2 linked regions of the Verminephrobacter eiseniae EF01-2 genome follow. The main gene of each other region encodes a partner of the protein of the gene in region 2 in a complex. Links are inferred from orthologs where the notes say so. Each region holds a gene or a part of one and is shown on either strand. Other genes may lie near its edges. The genes, in order: tldD and pmbA.

Region 1 (9,070 bases), 2.2 Mb from region 2 along the record:
GAACGCTTTTGTGCGCTGCTGGACAACGCCCACAACCTGCCCCTGCACCTGGCCGTGGAACTGGGGCTGCCTGCCGCCTTGCTGCTGTGCGGCCTGGTGCTGGCCTGGGTGCTGCGCAGCCGGCCCTGGCGCGAACGCGATCCGGCCCGGCAGTTGGCCTGGGGCCTGCTGGCCATCATCGGCGTGCACAGCATGCTGGAATTTCCGCTGTGGTACGGGCCGTTCCAACTGGCCACCCTGCTGGCCGTAATGCTGCTGTGCCCGTGGCCGCTGCCCCGCCGGGCCTGCGCCTCGGCCCTGCGGCCCGGTGCCGCCCTGATCACGGCGGCCGCCGTGGCGCTGGGCGCCTATATGGGCCGGGACTATTACCGCATCAGCCAGCTCTACATGCCGCTGGCCGAGCGCGATCCGGCGCTGCGCCACGACACCGTCCGCAAGGTCGGTGCCACGCCGTTCTTTACCAACCAGGTCGATTTTGCGCTGCTGACGACCCTTACACCGACACGGCAGAACGCGGGGCAGGTGTTTGCGGTCGCCAATAAACTGCTGCACTTCTCGCCCGAACCGCGCGTGATCCGGCCGCTGATCGAAAGCGCGATGCTGCTGGGCCTCGACGATGAGGCGGCCTTTCACATGCAGCGCTACCAGGCCGCTTTTCCGGCAGATTTTGCGCGCTGGCAGGCGCCCGCTCGGCGCGTTACGGCGCCGCGCTGAAAGCGCTCTGGCCAGTGCAAGATGCGCAGCGATGCATGCCCCCACGGGTGCATGGGAAAGGAGGCGGGCGGTTTTGCTTCAAGCATATCCTTGCCGGCGATATGGCTTCAACCGGATCGCCGGGTGCTCCAGCATGTGCCAAGACAGGTATGCCAACAACAAAGTCACGGCATAAGACATGGAAAACAGCAGCGCATAGCTTGTCGCTGCTCCGATGGCAAACACCATTGCCTGCTGAATCGGGAATGCGTACAAATACAGGCCATAGGAAAAATCGCCATATTTGCCAAAACTCCTCAGGCATGGCGTGCTGCTGCTGCCGAACAGCACCACGGCATACGGCAAGAATATCCAGACCGCCAGGCCGGTCAGTCCGATGGCATGGTATACGATGGCCAATGAGGACACGAGCGCCAGGACCAGTTTCTTGTGCGGCATCCAGTGCATCCTGCCGGCCGACAGGCATACTCCGTAGCAAAAATACAGACCGAATTCGACATACGAAAAAATCTCTTTGGTCAGGATGTGCAGATTGAATGCCAGCGCTATCACGGCGATATGCAATACGACGAACAGGCCGCCGAACCGCGTCATTCCGAGGCTGCCGATGATTACCAGGAAAACATACCAGAACACTTCGATAGGGATGGTCCACAGCGAGCCATTGACAGTCACCGGGTACGGATTTTTTTCAAAAACACCCGGCAAGCCATAAACAATTTTCAGCCACAGGATTTTGAAGTATCGGAGAAAACCCGGATCCGTGTAATACGCTTGCGCATCCATGCTGCTGACCATGGGGCCAATCACCAGCGCGGCAAATATCGTCACCGCCGCCAGTCCGGGCCAGATCCTCAAGAACCTCTTGATGGCAAATCTGAAAACGTTCGGGTCCCTGCGCCAGCTTTCGGCAGTCAAATAGCCGCTGATCGAAAAGAATATATAGACGCCCAATTTCCCGGAACTTCCCACGAAACTCAATTCAACCTCCCCTCGGCCCGCAAGCACCGATTGGTGGCTGATGAAAACCAGGAAGGCGGCCAGCCATCTCAGGAAGTCGAAGTTGTTGCCTTGGTCATTTTTCATTGCGTTGGACATGAATGCCTTGTCTACCCGATCTGCGCCATTTGCCACGGGCTCATGCATGAGCCGCACCATGCCGGCGCCTCCAGCCGGATACTTTTTCATGAATGGTTTTCTCCACGAAGACATGCCAGAGATACGACAAGGCAATGATCGCGGGAATGGTGGCCATCGTGTATGCCGCAAGCAGCGCCTCGGTTTCAAGGGACAGTGCCTCGGTGCCAATGTATCTTGCGCGAATACTGCCAAACACATCCAGCAGGAATGGATGAATCAAATACAGGCTGAAGGAGGCATCGCCAATGGCCACGAGAATGCGCGGCGCCTTGACCGCCAGGGCATTGAGCAACAAAAACACCAGCAATGCCGACAGGCCAAAAATGCCGAAAGTTGCGGCCCTCAGGATTTCGACCCTGTCATGCAACGGCGACATGGTTCCGACGGTGTATGCCAGAACTCCGGTCACAAAGCACAGGAATGCCCCCAATCCTGCCGACCGGGGGCTGATCTTTTTTTCATCAAAGACCATCGCGACAAACACACCAAACAAAAACTCTACGCCCATGCCGGTCAGCGGATAGCGCAGTGGCTGCATGCCGGCAACCACGGTGTCGTATCTTTCTTTCACATAGAAAACATTCCATGCCAACAGCACGAGCATGATCGCTATATAATAGCCTTCCGCATTCCTGAAAAACCGCAAACCCAGCACCACCCAGGCATAGAACCATAGCTCCAAAGCCAGCGACCATGCGGTCGGCATCATGTTGTCCGTCATGACGGGCGACAACAGGAAAAGGTTTTGCAGCACCAGCGACAGCATCAGTGGCTGTTTGCCGGTCAGCCAACCCGGAATCAGGTACAGCAACAAAAAAGCCGGCCAGTATCCGCCGAAAATCCTGATCAGACGGTTCGCGGTAAAATCAGCCACAGACCCCGCCCTTGCGGCCGAGTGGTAAATCACGAAACCGCTCAGCACAAAGAAGATATCGACGCCGCAAAAGAAGAAATCAAACATGCCGGCATGCTGCCTGAGCCAACTGCTGGTCTCGATATGGGGACGGGCGTGAAACAGCAGAACCATTATCGATGCAACCGCCCGCAATACCTGAAGCCAGGAGTTTTTCGTATTCATTGCGATCCTTCCAAATCGGCTGCGCCGCATCGATTCATTATTGTTTGCAATTCATTGCCGGGAATGGCCTGAAACCCCTGCCCTGGGCGTAGCATAGCGGCCCGGCGGCGCCCCTTGGCCGATGAGGGCCATGCAGACGCCCACGCTGCGGGCGGCCCATGCGGGCGGGATGTGCAGAAACTGGGGCCGCCGGGGCCTGGAGCGCCGGCGCCACCGGACGGGTGACAGCATGACAGCATGGCAGCGTGGCAATCGCCGGATAATCGGGCATATGGCCGTCGTTCTCGAAAAACCCACGCTGTCCCGGCGTTTGCAGCCTTTGCTGCGCGGGATGGACCTGCCGCTGGTGCTGCTGGTGTCTCTGCTGGCCTGCGCCGGCTTGCTGGCCATGTATTCCTCGGGCCACGACCACGGCACGCGCTTTGCAGACCATGGGCGCAACATGCTGATCGCCGGCGCCATCTTGTTCGTCGTGGCCCAGGTGCCGCCGCAAAAGATCATGGCCTGTTCCGTGCCGCTGTATGTGCTGGGCGTGCTGCTGCTGGTGGCGGTGGCGCTGTTCGGCATCACCAAGAAGGGGGCGCAGCGCTGGATCGATCTGGGCATCGTGATACAGCCGAGCGAGATTTTGAAGATCGCCACGCCGCTGATGCTGGCCTGGTGGTTCCAAAAGCGCGAGGGCAGCCTGCATCCGCTGGATTTTGCCGCAGCGGGGCTGCTGCTGGCGCTTCCGGTCGGGCTGGTGATGAAGCAGCCCGATCTCGGTACCGCGCTGCTGGTGCTGGCAGCGGGTCTGTCGGTGATCTTTTTTGCCGGCCTGTCGTGGAAGCTGATCCTGCCGCCGGTGCTGCTGGGCGGGGCGGGCATTTTGGCCCTGGTGCTGCTGGCCGACCCGTTGTGCGCCGATGGCGCGCGCTGGGTGCTGCTGCACGACTACCAGCAGCAGCGCATCTGCACGCTGCTGGACCCGACCCGCGACCCGCTGGGCAAGGGGTTCCACATCATCCAGGGCATGATCGCGATCGGCTCCGGCGGCATCTGGGGCAAGGGGTTCATGGCGGGCACGCAGACGCACCTGGAGTTCATCCCCGAGCGCACCACCGACTTCATCTTTGCCGCTTTCTCCGAGGAGTTCGGGCTGGCGGGCAACCTGTTCCTGATCGCCTGCTTCGTGCTGCTGGTCTGGCGCGGTCTGGCCATTGCCGCCGGCGCTGCCAGCCTGTTCGGGCGCCTGATGGCGGCGGCGGTGGCCATGATCTTCTTTACCTACGCTTTCGTGAACATGGGCATGGTCAGCGGCATTTTGCCGGTGGTCGGGGTGCCGCTGCCGTTCATCAGCTATGGCGGCACGGCCATGGTCACCCTCGGGCTGGCGCTGGGCATTTTGATGTCGGTGGCGCGGGCGCAAAAGCCCGGGCCGCAGACCCCGCGTCCGGCGCTGCCCGAAGGCGACGGGCGGGGGCCCCGGTCGGCGGCATCTAGAATGCCGCCATGACTTTGCGCCCCACCACTGCCCTTGCTGCGCCCCGGCGTGCGGCCACCAGCGAGCGCATCGATGTCGCCCGCGCCCTGCTGCTGACCCCTTTCGGGCTTGACGAGGGCCATCTGGCCCGCGCGCTGGCCGAGATCCGCAGCCACCGGGTCGATGACGCAGACCTGTATTTCCAGTACACGCGCAGCGAGGGCTGGAGCCTGGAAGAGGGCATCGTCAAGACCGGCTCTTTCAGCATCGACCAGGGGGTGGGGGTGCGCGCGGTCAGCGGCGAGAGGACGGCGTTTGCCTATTCCGACGACATCAGCGCCGCCTCGCTGCTCGACGCGGCCCGCACCGTGCGCTCGATCTCGTCGCAGGCGCAGGCAGGCAGATTGCGCGTTGCCAGCAAAAAGATAGCTGCCGGGCGCAGCCTCTATCCGGGCCTGGACCCGATCGCCTCGCTGGACAGCAGCGCCAAGGTGGCCCTGCTGGAAAAGATCGAACGGCGCGCCCGCGCCAAGGACCGGCGCGTGGTGCAGGTGATGGCGGGTCTGGCCAGCGAGTACGACGTGGTGCTGGTGGCCCGGGCCGATGGCACGCTGGCGGCCGACCTGCGGCCGTTGGTGCGGCTGTCGGTGACGGTGATCGTCGAGCGCCATGGCCGCCGTGAAATGGGCACGGCCGGCGGTGGCGGGCGCTTTGACCTGGCCCGGTTCGACGACGCGCAAATGGACCGCTATGTCGACGAGGCGGTGCATGCGGCCCTGGTGAATCTGCGGTCGCGCGCTGCCCCGGCGGGCGAGATGACCGTGGTGCTCGGCCCCGGCTGGCCTGGCATCTTGCTGCACGAGGCCATCGGACATGGCCTGGAGGGCGACTTCAACCGCAAGGGCGCGAGCGCCTTCAGCGGCCGGATCGGCCAGCGCGTGGCGGCCAAGGGCGTCACGGTGCTGGACGACGGCACCATCGCCGAGCGCCGCGGCTCGCTCAACATCGATGACGAGGGCCATGCCAGCCAGCGCAATGTGCTGATCGAGGACGGCATCCTCAGGGCCTACATCCAGGATTCGCTCAATGCCCGCCTGATGGGCTGCGCGCCCACGGGCAACGGCCGGCGCGAAAGCTATGCCCACATTCCGATGCCGCGCATGACCAACACCTACATGCTCGGCGGCGACAAGGAGCCTGCCGAGATCATCGCCAGCATCAAAAAGGGCTTGTATGCGCGCAACTTCGGCGGCGGGCAGGTCGACATCACCTCGGGCAAGTTCGTGTTCTCGGCCAGCCAAGCCTACTGGGTGGAAAACGGCAAGATCCAGTACCCGGTCAAGGGCGCCACCATCATCGGCAGCGGCCCCGAAGCGCTCAAGAAGGTCACGCTGATCGGCAACGACATGCGCCTCGATAGCGGCGTAGGCACCTGCGGCAAGGCCGGCCAGAGCGTGCCCGTGGGCGTGGGGCAGCCCACGCTGCGCATCGAGGGCCTGACGGTGGGCGGAACCGCATGACGCCGCGCGGCTGTGCTACATTGGCGGCCATGCAAGTGCTCCGCGCGTTTTATTTCCGGTTCTTTATCTCGCTTCCCGGCGGATGACGAGCGCGTGCACAGCCGATAGCAGGCTCCCCGCAGCAACCGCCGACGCTCCCAAAGCCCGGCGGTTTTTTTCATCCCGCCCGTTTTCCACCCACCACCAGCCACTCCACGAGGATGCAAGCATGACGGCCCACACCACCCCTGCCAGCGATGCCTGGTACCGCAGCGTCGAGAAAACCAGCCAAACCGACGACGAACGTATCAAGGACATCACCGTGTTGCCCCCTCCAGAGCATCTGATCCGCTTTTTCCCGATCCGTGGCACGCCGGTCGAGACGCTGATCACCCAGACCCGCAAGAACATCCACCAGATCATGACCGGCAAGGACGATCGCCTGCTGATGGTGATCGGCCCCTGCTCGATCCACGACCCGGCGGCCGCCGTCGAGTACGCGCGCCGCCTGATGGCCGCCCGCACCCGCTACGCCGGCACCCTGGAAATCGTGATGCGCGTGTACTTCGAGAAGCCGCGCACCACGGTCGGCTGGAAAGGGCTGATCAACGACCCCTACCTGGACGAGAGCTACCGCATCGACGAGGGGCTGCGCATCGCGCGCCAACTGCTGATCGAAATCAACCGCCTGGGCATGCCCGCCGGCAGCGAGTTTCTCGACGTGATCTCGCCCCAGTACATCGGCGACCTGATCAGTTGGGGCGCCATCGGTGCCCGCACCACCGAAAGCCAGGTGCACCGCGAGCTGGCCTCGGGCATTTCGGCGCCGATAGGCTTCAAGAACGGCACCGACGGCAACATCCGCATCGCCACCGACGCCATACAGTCGGCCAGCCGGGGCCATCACTTCCTGTCGGTGCACAAAAATGGCCAGGTCGCCGTCGTCAACACCAAGGGCAACAAGGATTGCCACGTCATCCTGCGCGGCGGCAAAACGCCCAACTACGACGCCGCCAGCGTCGCCGCCGCCTGCCAAGACCTGCAAGCGGCCAAACTGCCCGCGCTGCTGATGGTCGATTGCAGCCATGCCAACAGTTGCAAGCAGCACGAAAAGCAGCTCGACGTGGCCCGCGATGTCGCGGCGCAACTGGCCGCCGGCTCGCGCAGCATCTTCGGCCTGATGATCGAAAGCCATCTGCACGCAGGCGCCCAGAAGTTCACGCCCGGCAAGGACCAGCCCGGCGCGCTCGAATACGGCAAGAGCATCACCGATCCCTGCCTGGGCTGGGACGATTCGCTGCAAGCGCTGGCAGAGTTGTCCGCCGCCGTGCAGGCGCGCAGGTAAGGCGCCAGCCCCGGATCGCCTGCGGCGCCGGCCCACGGCAACGCCGGCCATGCCGGCCTGTGCCGTGGGGTAGCCGAAACCCGCCCGGCCCTGCCTGCCGCAGATGTTCGAGCAGCCGGGCTGCCGCATCGATGGCGGCCCGCTGGTGCGGCTGCAACCCTTGCTGGCCCCAGCAAGAGGCATCTGCCTGCCACGGATCTTCGACGTCAGCACGCCGGGGTTGTCGTAGAAAATCGCCTGCGTTCCATTGCCGCGACGCCATGGGCCGCCCGTCGTGTCACATATGCCGTGCCATCAGGCGCTCGAAGTTGCCCTTGAGGATCACGCCGGCATAGTACACATGCTCGCGCATCAGTTGCTCGGCGCGTGCGGCATCGCGCTCGTCGATGGCATCGACGATGCGGTGGTGGTCGCCATGCGAGCGCAGGATCACCGGGTGTTCGTCCCACAGCACGATGCGGCCGGACGCATAGGGAATGCGCTGCGCCTGCTCGGCAAAGCGGTCCAGCCAGGGATTGTGCGCGGCCTCGATCAGCGTGTTGTGCAGCGCCACGTTGATCTTTTGGTAGGGCTGGTGATCCTCGGGCTGCAGGCCCCCTTTGGACAGTATGCGGTCGCCATCGGCCAGGCAGTCCCTGAGCCGTTGCAACTGCTGCCCGGACAGCCCGCGCTGCGCCGCGCTGCGACAGGCCAGCCCTTCGAGCACCGCGCGCACCTCGTAGGCGGCCAGGATGTCGGCCAGCGCAAACTCCTTGACCAGATAGCCCCGCTTGGGCTGGTGATCGATCAGCCCTTCGCTGGCCAAGGTGGCCAGCGCCGCGCGCACCGGTGTGCGCGATACCCCCATGGTGAGCGCCAGCGGCACCTCCTCGATGCGTTCGCCGGGCTTCAAACGCCCGTGCAGCAGCCAGTCGCGCAAGGTTTCGGTGAGGTTTTGGGACAGTGTCTGCATGCCGCGTGGTGGGTCTGGTCAAAAGGTCTTCGTCTGCTCAGTGCATTGTCGTTCATGTATACGTGCATGCGATAAAAAGCGCATTCATGGTAAATACCGAGTCGATAAAGCCCATCATGTGTACATGATCGGGTCATCGGTCGATCCAGACCCGTTTCAACTTCCAGGAATCGGCATGACTTTCGCGGCAAGCCCGGCGCGTGTGGCTCTGGTGACAGGCGCAGGCAGGGGCATCGGCGCGGCCTTGTGTATCCATCTGGCCCGCAACGGGTTTCATGTGGTGCCGGCCGACATCGATGCGGCCAACGCCGACAAGGTGGCGGCCAGCCTGGGTGACGGGCACCTGGCGCGCGCCGTCGATGTGGCCGACGAAGCGGCCGTGACGGCACTGTTCGATGATGTCGAGACCCGCATCGGCCCGGTCGGGGTGCTGATCTGCGCAGCCGGCCTGCTGCTCCTGCCCGGTGGCGCGCGGCCGCTGATAGCGGATCTGCAGCTCGATACCTGGGAGCGCAGTTTTGCGGTCAACGCCCGTGGCGCCTTTTTGTGCAGCCGTGAATGGCTGCGGCGGCGCAACGCGCTGCCGGTCGAGCATGGCCGCGCGGTGTTCTTCGGCTCGGTCGCGGCGCAGTTGGGCGGCTACCGCTCCAGCGCGGCCTACATTGCTGCCAAGGCGGCGGTGATGGGTTACGCGAAAGCCTTCGCCCGCGAGGCTGCGCCGCTGGGCATGACCGCGAACGTGATCGCCCCCGGTTTGATCGATACCGAGATGCTGCGCAGCACGGTCACGGGCAGTGGCGCGCTGGCCGTCGCCGCGCAGAGCATCCCGCTGGGGCGCATCGGCACGGTGCAGGATGTGGTCGCAGCGGTCAGCTACCTG
Region 2 (8,940 bases):
CCATCGACCGGCTCGTCGTGCAGCGCACGGCGCGCCGGCTGGCGCAAGGCCGGGCGTTCCTGAAAGAGGCTTTCCAGCGCGGTGCGTGATGCATGGCGGGGCTTGGCGCTGGTCCGCGCGACGCTCCGGCAGACACCCGGGGGACCCTGGTGTCGCGTCACCGATCATCTGTCGGTCTGCGCTAGCCATCGAAGCGCATCGCGGCGTTGCATCGCTTGCCAATACGCTATGTATTGGCTGCGCGATGCGCCTTGCGCTGCGCTCCGATGGCTGCGCGCAGCCTACGACATCTGATCCGTGACGCGACACTAGGGCGCCGCCCACCGGAGCACGCGCGCCCTGGCCGATCACCGGCCGCCTGCGTCAAAATGGCTGTCGCCCCACAGACCCAAGAGCCAGGGCAGGGGCGGCGATACGAGGAGACAAGATACATGCACACCCCCGACAACGGGCGCCGCCGATTCATGCGCGGCGCGCTGGGCGCTGCGGCGCTCGCAGTCACGGCCGGCCCCCTGCGCGCGCAGGACTGGCCCGGGCGTCCGATCAACTTCATCTGCCCCTGGACTGCGGGCGGCACCGGCGACCAGGCGATGCGCGCGTTGTGCGTGGTGGCGGCCCGCGTGCTGGGCCAGCCGATCGTGGTGGACAACCGCGCTGGCGCCTCGGGCATGATAGGCGTCAAGGCCCTGGCCTCGGCCAAGCCCGACGGCTACACCATCGGCCAGATCCCGGTCTCGGTCACCCGCTTCGCGCAACTGGGCCTGTTGCAGGCCGACCCGCGCCGCGACTTCACCTACATCGCGCGCACCTCGGGCCAGACCTTCGGCATTGCCGTGCTGGCGCAGGCGCCATTCAAAACGCTCCGGGACTTTGCCGGCCACGCCAAGGCCCACCCCGGCAAACTGACCTACGCCCATGCCGGCGTGGGCAGCGCCACGCATGTGGGCATGCAAGAGTTCGCGCTGCTGGCCGGCATCGAGCTGCACCATGTGCCCTACAAGGGCGGCGCCGAAGCGCTGCAAAGCGTGCTCTCCGGCCATGTCGACGCGCTGGCCGATTCGAGCTCCTGGGCGCCGCATGTCCAGGCCGGCACGCTGCGCCTGCTGGCGACCTGGGGCGCGCAGCGCTTCCAGGACACGCCCACGCTCAAGGAGTCGGGCTACGACATGGTCGTGGACGCGCCCAACGGTGTCGGCGCGCCGCGCGGTCTGCCCCCTGCCGTGACGGCCCGGTTGCGCGCTGCATTCCGGCAGGCCGTGGCCAGCACCGAATTCAAGGCCGTCATCGACAGGCTCGACGCGCCGCTGATGTACCTGGACGGCCCCGACTACGAAAAATACATCCACGCGGCCTATCAGCAAGAAAGCGCGCGAATCGAAAAACTCAGGTTGCGCGAGTGGCAGTGAAACACCCTGCCGGGAAAGTCACCATGAGCACCACCCCCTTGCTGCGCCTGCACCCCCGCGACAACGTGCTCGTCACCACGACGGCGCTGGCGCTGGGCCAGCCAATCGCCGAACTCGGCCTGCGTGCGCGCGCCCAGGTGCCCGCAGGCCACAAAATCGCCGCGTGCCACATCGCCGCAGGCGCGCCGGTCAAGAAGTGCGACACCGTGATCGGCGTCGCGCTGCGCGACCTGGCGCCGGGCGAGCATGTGCACAGCCACAACCTGCAAATGGCGGACTGCCACCGCGACCCGGCCTTTGGCGCCGACCTGCGGCCGGTTCAGTACCTGCCCGAGGATGCGCGCGCCAGGTTCCAGGGCTTCGTGCGCGCCGACGGCCGTGTCGGCACGCGCAACTTCATCGGCATCCTCGCGTCGGTCAACTGCTCGGCCACCGTGATCCGGCATATCGCCGCGCATTTCACGCCCGAGCGGTTGGCCGCCTTTCCCCGGGTGGACGGCGTGGCGGCGTTCGCGCAGACCAGCGGCTGCGGCATGTCATCGCCCGGCGCGCATTTCGATCTGCTGCGCCGCACGCTCGCGGGCTACGCGCGCCACCCCAACCTGGCGGGCGTGCTCATCGTCGGCCTGGGCTGCGAGCGCAACCAGGTCGATGCGCTCATCCAAGCGCAGGGCCTGCGCACCGGCCAGGCCCTGCGCACGCTGGTGATGCAGGAAATCGGCGGCACCCGCGCCACCATCGAAGCGGGCATCCGCGCGGTCGAGGAAATGCTGCCCGAGGCCAACGCGGCCCGGCGCAGCAGCGTGAGCGCGAGCCACCTTTGCATCGGGCTGGAGTGCGGCGGCTCGGACGGCTTTTCCGGCATCAGCGCCAACCCGGCGCTGGGCGCGGCGATGGACATCCTGGTGCGCCACGGCGGCACCGCCATCCTGTCGGAAACGCCCGAAATCCATGGCGTGGAGTTCATGCTCACGCGCCGCGCCATCAGCCCCGCCGTGGGCCAAAAGCTGCTCGACCGCCTGGCCTGGTGGCAGCGCTACACGGCGGGCCAGAACGTCCAGTTCAACGGCCAGGTGACCCACGGCAACCAGGCCGGCGGGCTGGCCAACATCGTCGAAAAATCCCTGGGCTCGGCCATGAAGAGCGGCACCACGCCGCTGCGCGCGGTGTACGAATACGCCGAGCCGATCACCGAAAGCGGCTTGGTATTCATGGACTCGCCGGGCTACGACCCCGTGGCCTGCACCGGCCAGATCGCCAGCGGCGCCAACCTCATCTGCTTTACCACCGGGCGCGGCTCGATGTTCGGCAGCAAGCCCGCCCCCACCATCAAACTGGCCAGCAACACGCCGATGTACCGGCGCCTGCAAGAGGACATGGACATCAACTGCGGCCTGATCATCGATGGCGCATGCAGCGTGCCCGAAATGGGCCAGCGCATCTTCGAGCAGATACTGCACCACGCCAGCGGCGCGCCCACCAAAAGCGAGCAATTGGGGCTGGGCGACCATGAGTTTGTGCCTTGGCATTTGGGGGTCGTTGGTTGATGCCGGGGGCATGGCGGCCAGTGCGGGATGGATGTTGGGGTTTTGGGGGTGCTGGCCGCAGGTTGTTGCACCGGGGACGGAATTGCCCGATCGCCCGCCCAAGCCAGAGCGGTTTGGCGGGCAATTCCATCCGCTGGGGTCGTGCTGCTCATGGCGCCATGGCCCTGGGCACCACCGACCCGCGCACCAAGCCCCGAAGCATCCGGAAGATCAAAAGCATCAAAAGCACAGGCGCAACATGCGGGGAAATGTCAACTCCCCGCCACCTTCATCCGCTCCACGAGAATCGAGCCCACGGTCTTGGCGCCGTAGTTGTAGGCATCCGCTCCCACGGCCGCTATGCCCCTGAGCATGTTCTTGAGGTTGCCGGCGATGGTGATTTCATGCACCGGGTAGGCAATCTGGCCGCGCTCTACCCAAAAGCCGCTGGCGCCGCGTGAATAGTCGCCGGTGACCGGGTTCAGACCCTGGCCCATCAGTTCGATCACGAACAGCCCGGTGCCCAGTTTTTGCAGCATCGCGTCGAGATCGTCGCCGGGTTGGGTCAGGCGCGATGTGAGTGTCAGGTTGTGCGAACCGCCGGCATTGCCCGTGGTTTGCAGGCCCAGTTTGCGGGCCGAGTAGCAAGACAGGAAGTAGCCTTGCACACGCCCGTGCTTGACCACCTTGCGGGGCGCTACGCGCACGCCTTCGTCGTCGAATGGCGCGCTGCCTTTGCCGCCCGGGACAAAGGGGTCTTCCAGGATGTCGATATGCAGGGGAAAGATCATTTTGCCGAGCGAATTGGGCAAAAAGCTGCTTTTGCGGTACAGCGCGCTGCCGCTGATGGCCTGCACAAAGCCGCCGAGCAGGCCGGCGGCCAGCGTGGCCTCGAACAGCACCGGGCATTGCGTGGTGGCGATCTTGCGGCTGCCCAGGCGGCTCAGGGCGCGTTCGGCGGCGTAGCGGCCTATGGCCTGGGGCGAGGCCAGTCGGGCGGCGTCGCGCATCGAGCTGTACCAGGCGTCGCGCTGCATTTCGGCGTTTTTGCCGGGCAGTTTGGCGATGGGGGCCACCGAAACGCTGTGGCGCGAGGAGGCATAGCCGCCGCGAAAGCCGCGCGTGTGGGCGCTGAAGAAATGGCTTTGCTGGGCCGATACGCTGGCGCCTTCGCTGTTGCTGATGCGGCGGCTGGTCTGGAGTGCTGCGGCCTCGCATTCCAGCGCCAGGCGGGCGGCTTCTTCGCTGGTGATGGGCCAGGGGTGGAACAGGGCCAGATCACGATGGCTGGCGGGCGGGGCGATATCGGCTTCGTCGGGCAGGCCGGCCATCGGGTCTTCGGCGGTGAAGCGGGCGATGTCGTAGGCGGCCTGCACGGTCTGCTCTATGGCCCGGGTGGAAAAGTCCGAGGTGCTGGCCTGGCCGCGCCGGTGGGCCATGTAGACCGTCACGCCCAGCGATTTGTCGCGGTTGCGCTCGACGTTTTCCAACTCACCTTTGCGCACGCTGACCGACAGGCCGCAACCCTCGGAGGCTTCGGCTGCGGCATCGGTGGCGCCGAGCTTTTTGGCATGGGCCAGGGCGCGGTCTACCAGCTCTTCAAAAAATGGGCGGCTGTAACTGAAGCCGCTGTCGGGACGATGCTCGGGGCGATGCTCGGGGCGATGCGCTGGCGCAGCGGCCGCCGTGCTGGGGGTGTGGTCGGTGGGTGGGTTCATGGCGGCCGCTATGATACTTGCCGCTGCGCAGCGCCTTTTTTGCGCCCGTTTCCTTGCGCCCCCGGTGTGCGTTTTCTGCGCGTTTTTTGCGTGCTGTGCCGCCATTTTCTTTGCCTCCATCCGATGTCACGCAAACTCCAAAAAGGCTATTTCGTCAAGGGCCGGTTCGTTGCCGAAGGCAGCGCGCAGGACGTTCAGTTCAAGGCCGAACGCAAAGGCCGGCCCGACGCCAGCCGCACCGATCTGAAGCGCGAAAGCGCCGGCCTGCAAGCGCTGGGCAAGGAGTTGCTGGACCTGCGCGCCGATTTGTTCGATGCGCTGGGTTTGCCTGACGATCTGGTGCAGGCCCTGGCCGAGGCCCGGCGCATCACCGACTTCGAGGGCAAGCGCCGCCAGTTGCAGTATGTGGGCAAGATCATGCGCCGGCTCGAACCGGCCCTGGTGCAGGCCGCGCGCCAGGCCTTGGCGACGCAGCGCAAGGGTTCGGCCGCCGAGAAACTGCTGTTGCACCAGACCGAACTATGGCGCGACCGGCTGGTTGCCGATGACGCGGCGCTGCTCTCCTGGATGGCCGCGCACCCCGGCACCGATACGCAGCAACTGCGCGCACTGATTCGCCAGGCCCGCAAAAGTGCGCCAGCGGCCGGCCAGGCCGCGCTGTCGCAGGGCCTGGCACCGCGCAAGGGCCGCGCTTACCGCGAACTGTTCCAACTGGTGCGCGGGCATCTGGGTGGCGCGGATGTGCCGGACATGCATCAGGAGCACGACGATGAGTGACACCCCGGGCCACCGCAGCGACCAGCACCATGGCCATGATCCGGTCAGGATCGGCATCGTCTCGATCAGCGACCGCGCGAGCAGCGGCGTCTATGCCGACCAGGGTCTGCCCGCGCTACAGGACTGGCTCGGGCGCGCACTGTGCAATCCGATCGTTTTCGAGCAGCGCCTGATTCCCGACGAACAAGCCGGCATCAGCGCCACGCTGATCGAACTGGTCGACCTCGGTTGTAGCCTGGTGCTGACCACCGGCGGCACCGGCCCGGCGCTGCGCGATGTGACGCCCGAGGCCACGCTGGCCGTGGCCCACAAACTGATGCCGGGTTTTGGCGAGCAGATGCGCCAGATCGGCCTGCGGTTCGTGCCCACCGCGATTTTGTCGCGCCAGGTGGCCGTGGTCCGCGACCGGAGCCTGATCATCAACCTGCCCGGTCAGCCCAAGGCGATTGCCCAGACGCTGGAGGGGCTGCGCGACGCCGATGGCCAGTCGCTGGTGCCGGGGATTTTTGCCGCCGTGCCTTATTGCATCGATCTGATCGGCGGGCCTTACCTCGTAACCCGCGACACGGTCTGCCAGGCGTTCCGGCCGAAAAGCGCGCTGCGCGGCGCAGCTACTTGCCCACCAGCTCGTTGAGCTTGCCGGCTTGGAACTGCTCCTTGCGCGCTGCGTCGCCGGGCACGCAGTCATCGGCCTGCACCGAGGCCGATGACAGCTTTTCGATCGCTTGCCACAGCAATGCGATCTGGTGCTCTTGCGCGGCGGCGTGATCGATCAGGCCGCGCATGGCCTGCGAGAGCGGGTCGTCCTCCTGGGTGATGCCATAGGCCGTGAATGGGTGCGCCGGCTGTGGCTCGCTCGGCTTGGCGCTGCGGCCTTGCCGGGGCATGATGATGCGGGCCGGAATGCCCACTGCCGTCGCGCCGGCGGGCACGGGCTTGATGACCACGGCGTTGCTGCCGATCTTGGCCCCGTCGCCCACCTCGAAGCCGCCGAGCACCTTGGCGCCGGCGCTGACCACCACGTCCTTGCCCAACTTGGGGTGGCGCTGGGTGCCTTTGTACAGCGAGGTGCCGCCCAGGGTCACGCCTTGGTAGATGGTGCAGCCGTCGCCGATCTCGGCGGTCTCGCCCACCACCACGCCCATCGCATGGTCGAAGAACACGCGCTCGCCGAGCTTGGCGCCGGGGTGGATCTCGATGCCGGTGCACCAGCGCGCAAGGTGCGAGATGAAGCGCCCGAGCCACTTGAACCCATGGCCCCAACACCAGTGCGCCGGCCGGTGCAGCCAGATGGCGTGCAGCCCGGGGTAGCAGGTGATCACCTCCCAGGTGCTGCGGGCCGCAGGGTCGCGGTCGAGGATGCACTGGATATCGGAGCGCAGGCGGTCAAACATCGGTTCGGCTCAGGTGGGGTGGGGCGCACAGTCTAGGGCGTGTCGACGCCAAGTCGCGCGCCATGACCATGACGCCCATGACGCGCGCAATGGATTGTCCGCTCGGTTTGTTCTCCGGAACCGGCGCGGATGCCCTAGTGTCGCGTCACCGATCATCTGTCGGTCTGCGCTGGCCATCGAAGCGCATCGCGGCGTTGCATCGCTTGCCAATACGCTCGGTATGGGCTGCGCGCTGCGCCTTGCGCTGCGCTCCGATGGCTGCGCGCAGCCTACGACATCTGATCCGTGACGCGACACTAGCCGTCAGCGGCCATGGTGTGTGCGCGGGATTCCGTATTCAAGCCGCGATGTCCGGCATGTCGACGTGGCTGATCCGTGGAACGACGGGCCATCAATCCGACGCCATTTTTGTGGGCCGGTACATGCGACCGCACGGAAAGCCGGCCAACGCTTCAGTCCGCTGCTCGCCGGAGAATACATGACCACATGACGCCTTCAGAGGTGCGGCGCGACCGGCAAGACGCGGCTGACGAGCCGTGTCCAGTACGCCATGCCATGCCCGATCAGCCGATCGTTGAAGTCGTATTTCGGGTGGTGCAGGCTCATGATGTGGTCGGCATCGTCATTGCCCATCCACACATAGCAGCCCGGGCGCTCGCGGGAGAAGAAAGAGAAGTCTTCGGCGGCCATGGACGGCAGACGGTCGCGCACGACCTTTTCCGCGCCCAGAACCGATGCGGCCACCTCTGACGCGATGTCGGCGAGCGCCGGATCATTCACCGTCGCAGGATAGTTGCGCTGGTAGCGGATGCGAACCTTTGCCCCCAAGGCCGCCGCCGCGTTCTCGGCCACCTCGTGCAGGCGGTGCTCGACCAGGGCGCGCACAGATTCCTTGTGCGCACGCACCGAACCGCTGAGCGTCACCACCTCCGGGCCGACGTGATACGCCTGGCCACCGTGGATTTTTGCAACGCCCACCACTGCCGAGTCCAATGGATGCACGTTGCGCGCGGGAATCGATTGCAGCGCGGTCACGATGTGCGCCGCAGCCAGCACTGCGTCGATGCCTTCCTGCGGCATGCCACCGTGGCAACCCTTGCCCAGCACGTCGATGTCGAAGTAATCGACTGCGGCCATGCAGGCCGTGGCGTGGATGACTGCCTGGCCAAGTGGCACTCCTGGCCAGTTGTGCAGGCCCCAGAACGACTCCACCGGAAAGCGCTCCAGCAGTCCATCGTCCAGCATCGCCTTGGCGCCGCCGGCGCCTTCTTCTGCGGGCTGGAAGATCAGCACCACCGTGCCGTCGAAAGCGCGCGTGCGTGCCAGTTCGGCGGCCGCGCCGAGCAGCATGGCGGTGTGGCCATCATGGCCGCATCCGTGCATCACGCCTTCGCAGGTGGAGCGGTGCGGCACTGGCTTGTGGTCCGGCATGGCCAGTGCGTCCATGTCGGCGCGCAGGCCGATGGACCGCTGGCTACGGTTGGTCTTGCCCGGGATGACGCCGACGACGCCGGTGCGGCCCACCTCGGTGTGCACTTCGATGCCCAAGGAGTGAAGGTAGGCGGCCACGATGCCGGCGGTGCGGCGCTCTTCGAAAGCCAATTCGGGGTGGCGATGGATGTCCTGGCGGAGTCGGGTCAACGCCTCGAGGCCGTTGAAGTTTTGCGAGTTCATGGCATGGGTCTTTCCGGTTGACGCAGCAGTCGGGCCTAGTGTCGCGTCACCGATCATCTGTCGGTCTGCGCTGGCCATCGAAGCGCATCGCGGCGTTGCATCGCTTGCCAATACGCTCGGTATTGGCTGCGCGATGCGCCTTGCGCTGCGCTCCGATGGCTGCGCGCAGCCTACGACATCTGATCGGTGACGCGACACTAGTGCGAAAAATATGAATAGTGTACGTTTAGTTAATATATTGTCAACCATTTGCCGCCATGGCAATATCCATGCATCCATCCATTCGATCCACCGACGCGCCTGACCCATGCCCCCTTCCTCCGCCGCCTCAGCACGCAACGTACCTGCCATCGACCCGTCTGCAGAGGCGGCACCCAAGCGCCGCGTTGGCCGCCCGCGATCGGAAGAGGCGGCCACGGCAGTGCTCGAGGTGGCGTACCTGCTG

Evidence for each region.
Region 1: the proteins of pmbA (region 2) and tldD are in contact, whole or in part, in a solved structure (PDB 5NJ9), measured with the Escherichia coli proteins. The link is inferred for Verminephrobacter eiseniae EF01-2 from one-to-one orthologs.

Annotation. Positions count from the first base shown.
Region 1 is NC_008786.1:2,480,748-2,489,817, reverse strand. What follows is about bases 3,670-6,668. They hold tldD (metalloprotease TldD), read left to right. Parts: upstream 3,670-4,423; coding sequence 4,424-5,914; downstream 5,915-6,668. Other genes in these bases: VEIS_RS10700 (3-deoxy-7-phosphoheptulonate synthase), read left to right, coding at 6,123-6,668; rodA (rod shape-determining protein RodA), read left to right, coding at 3,670-4,427. In the rest of the region: VEIS_RS10725 (Wzy polymerase domain-containing protein), read left to right, coding at 1-714; VEIS_RS10720 (acyltransferase family protein), read right to left, coding at 793-1,902; VEIS_RS10715 (acyltransferase family protein), read right to left, coding at 1,853-2,932; more of rodA, read left to right, coding at 3,204-3,669; more of VEIS_RS10700, read left to right, coding at 6,669-7,238; VEIS_RS10695 (GntR family transcriptional regulator), read right to left, coding at 7,516-8,190; VEIS_RS10690 (SDR family NAD(P)-dependent oxidoreductase), read left to right, coding at 8,366-9,070. UniProt on the Escherichia coli protein: Metalloprotease involved in CcdA degradation. Suppresses the inhibitory activity of the carbon storage regulator (CsrA).
Region 2 is NC_008786.1:4,694,728-4,703,667, reverse strand. What follows is about bases 2,428-5,296. They hold pmbA (metalloprotease PmbA), read right to left. Parts: upstream 4,651-5,296; coding sequence 3,205-4,650; downstream 2,428-3,204. Other genes in these bases: yjgA (ribosome biogenesis factor YjgA), read left to right, coding at 4,774-5,296; VEIS_RS20620 (UxaA family hydrolase), read left to right, coding at 2,428-2,953. In the rest of the region: VEIS_RS20630 (PrpF domain-containing protein), read left to right, coding at 1-89; VEIS_RS20625 (tripartite tricarboxylate transporter substrate binding protein), read left to right, coding at 432-1,406; more of VEIS_RS20620, read left to right, coding at 1,430-2,427; more of yjgA, read left to right, coding at 5,297-5,427; mog (molybdopterin adenylyltransferase), read left to right, coding at 5,420-6,061; cysE (serine O-acetyltransferase), read right to left, coding at 6,039-6,821; VEIS_RS30805 (hypothetical protein), read left to right, coding at 6,884-7,303; VEIS_RS20595 (M20 aminoacylase family protein), read right to left, coding at 7,317-8,495; VEIS_RS27030 (hypothetical protein), read left to right, coding at 8,534-8,710; VEIS_RS20590 (TetR-like C-terminal domain-containing protein), read left to right, coding at 8,803-8,940.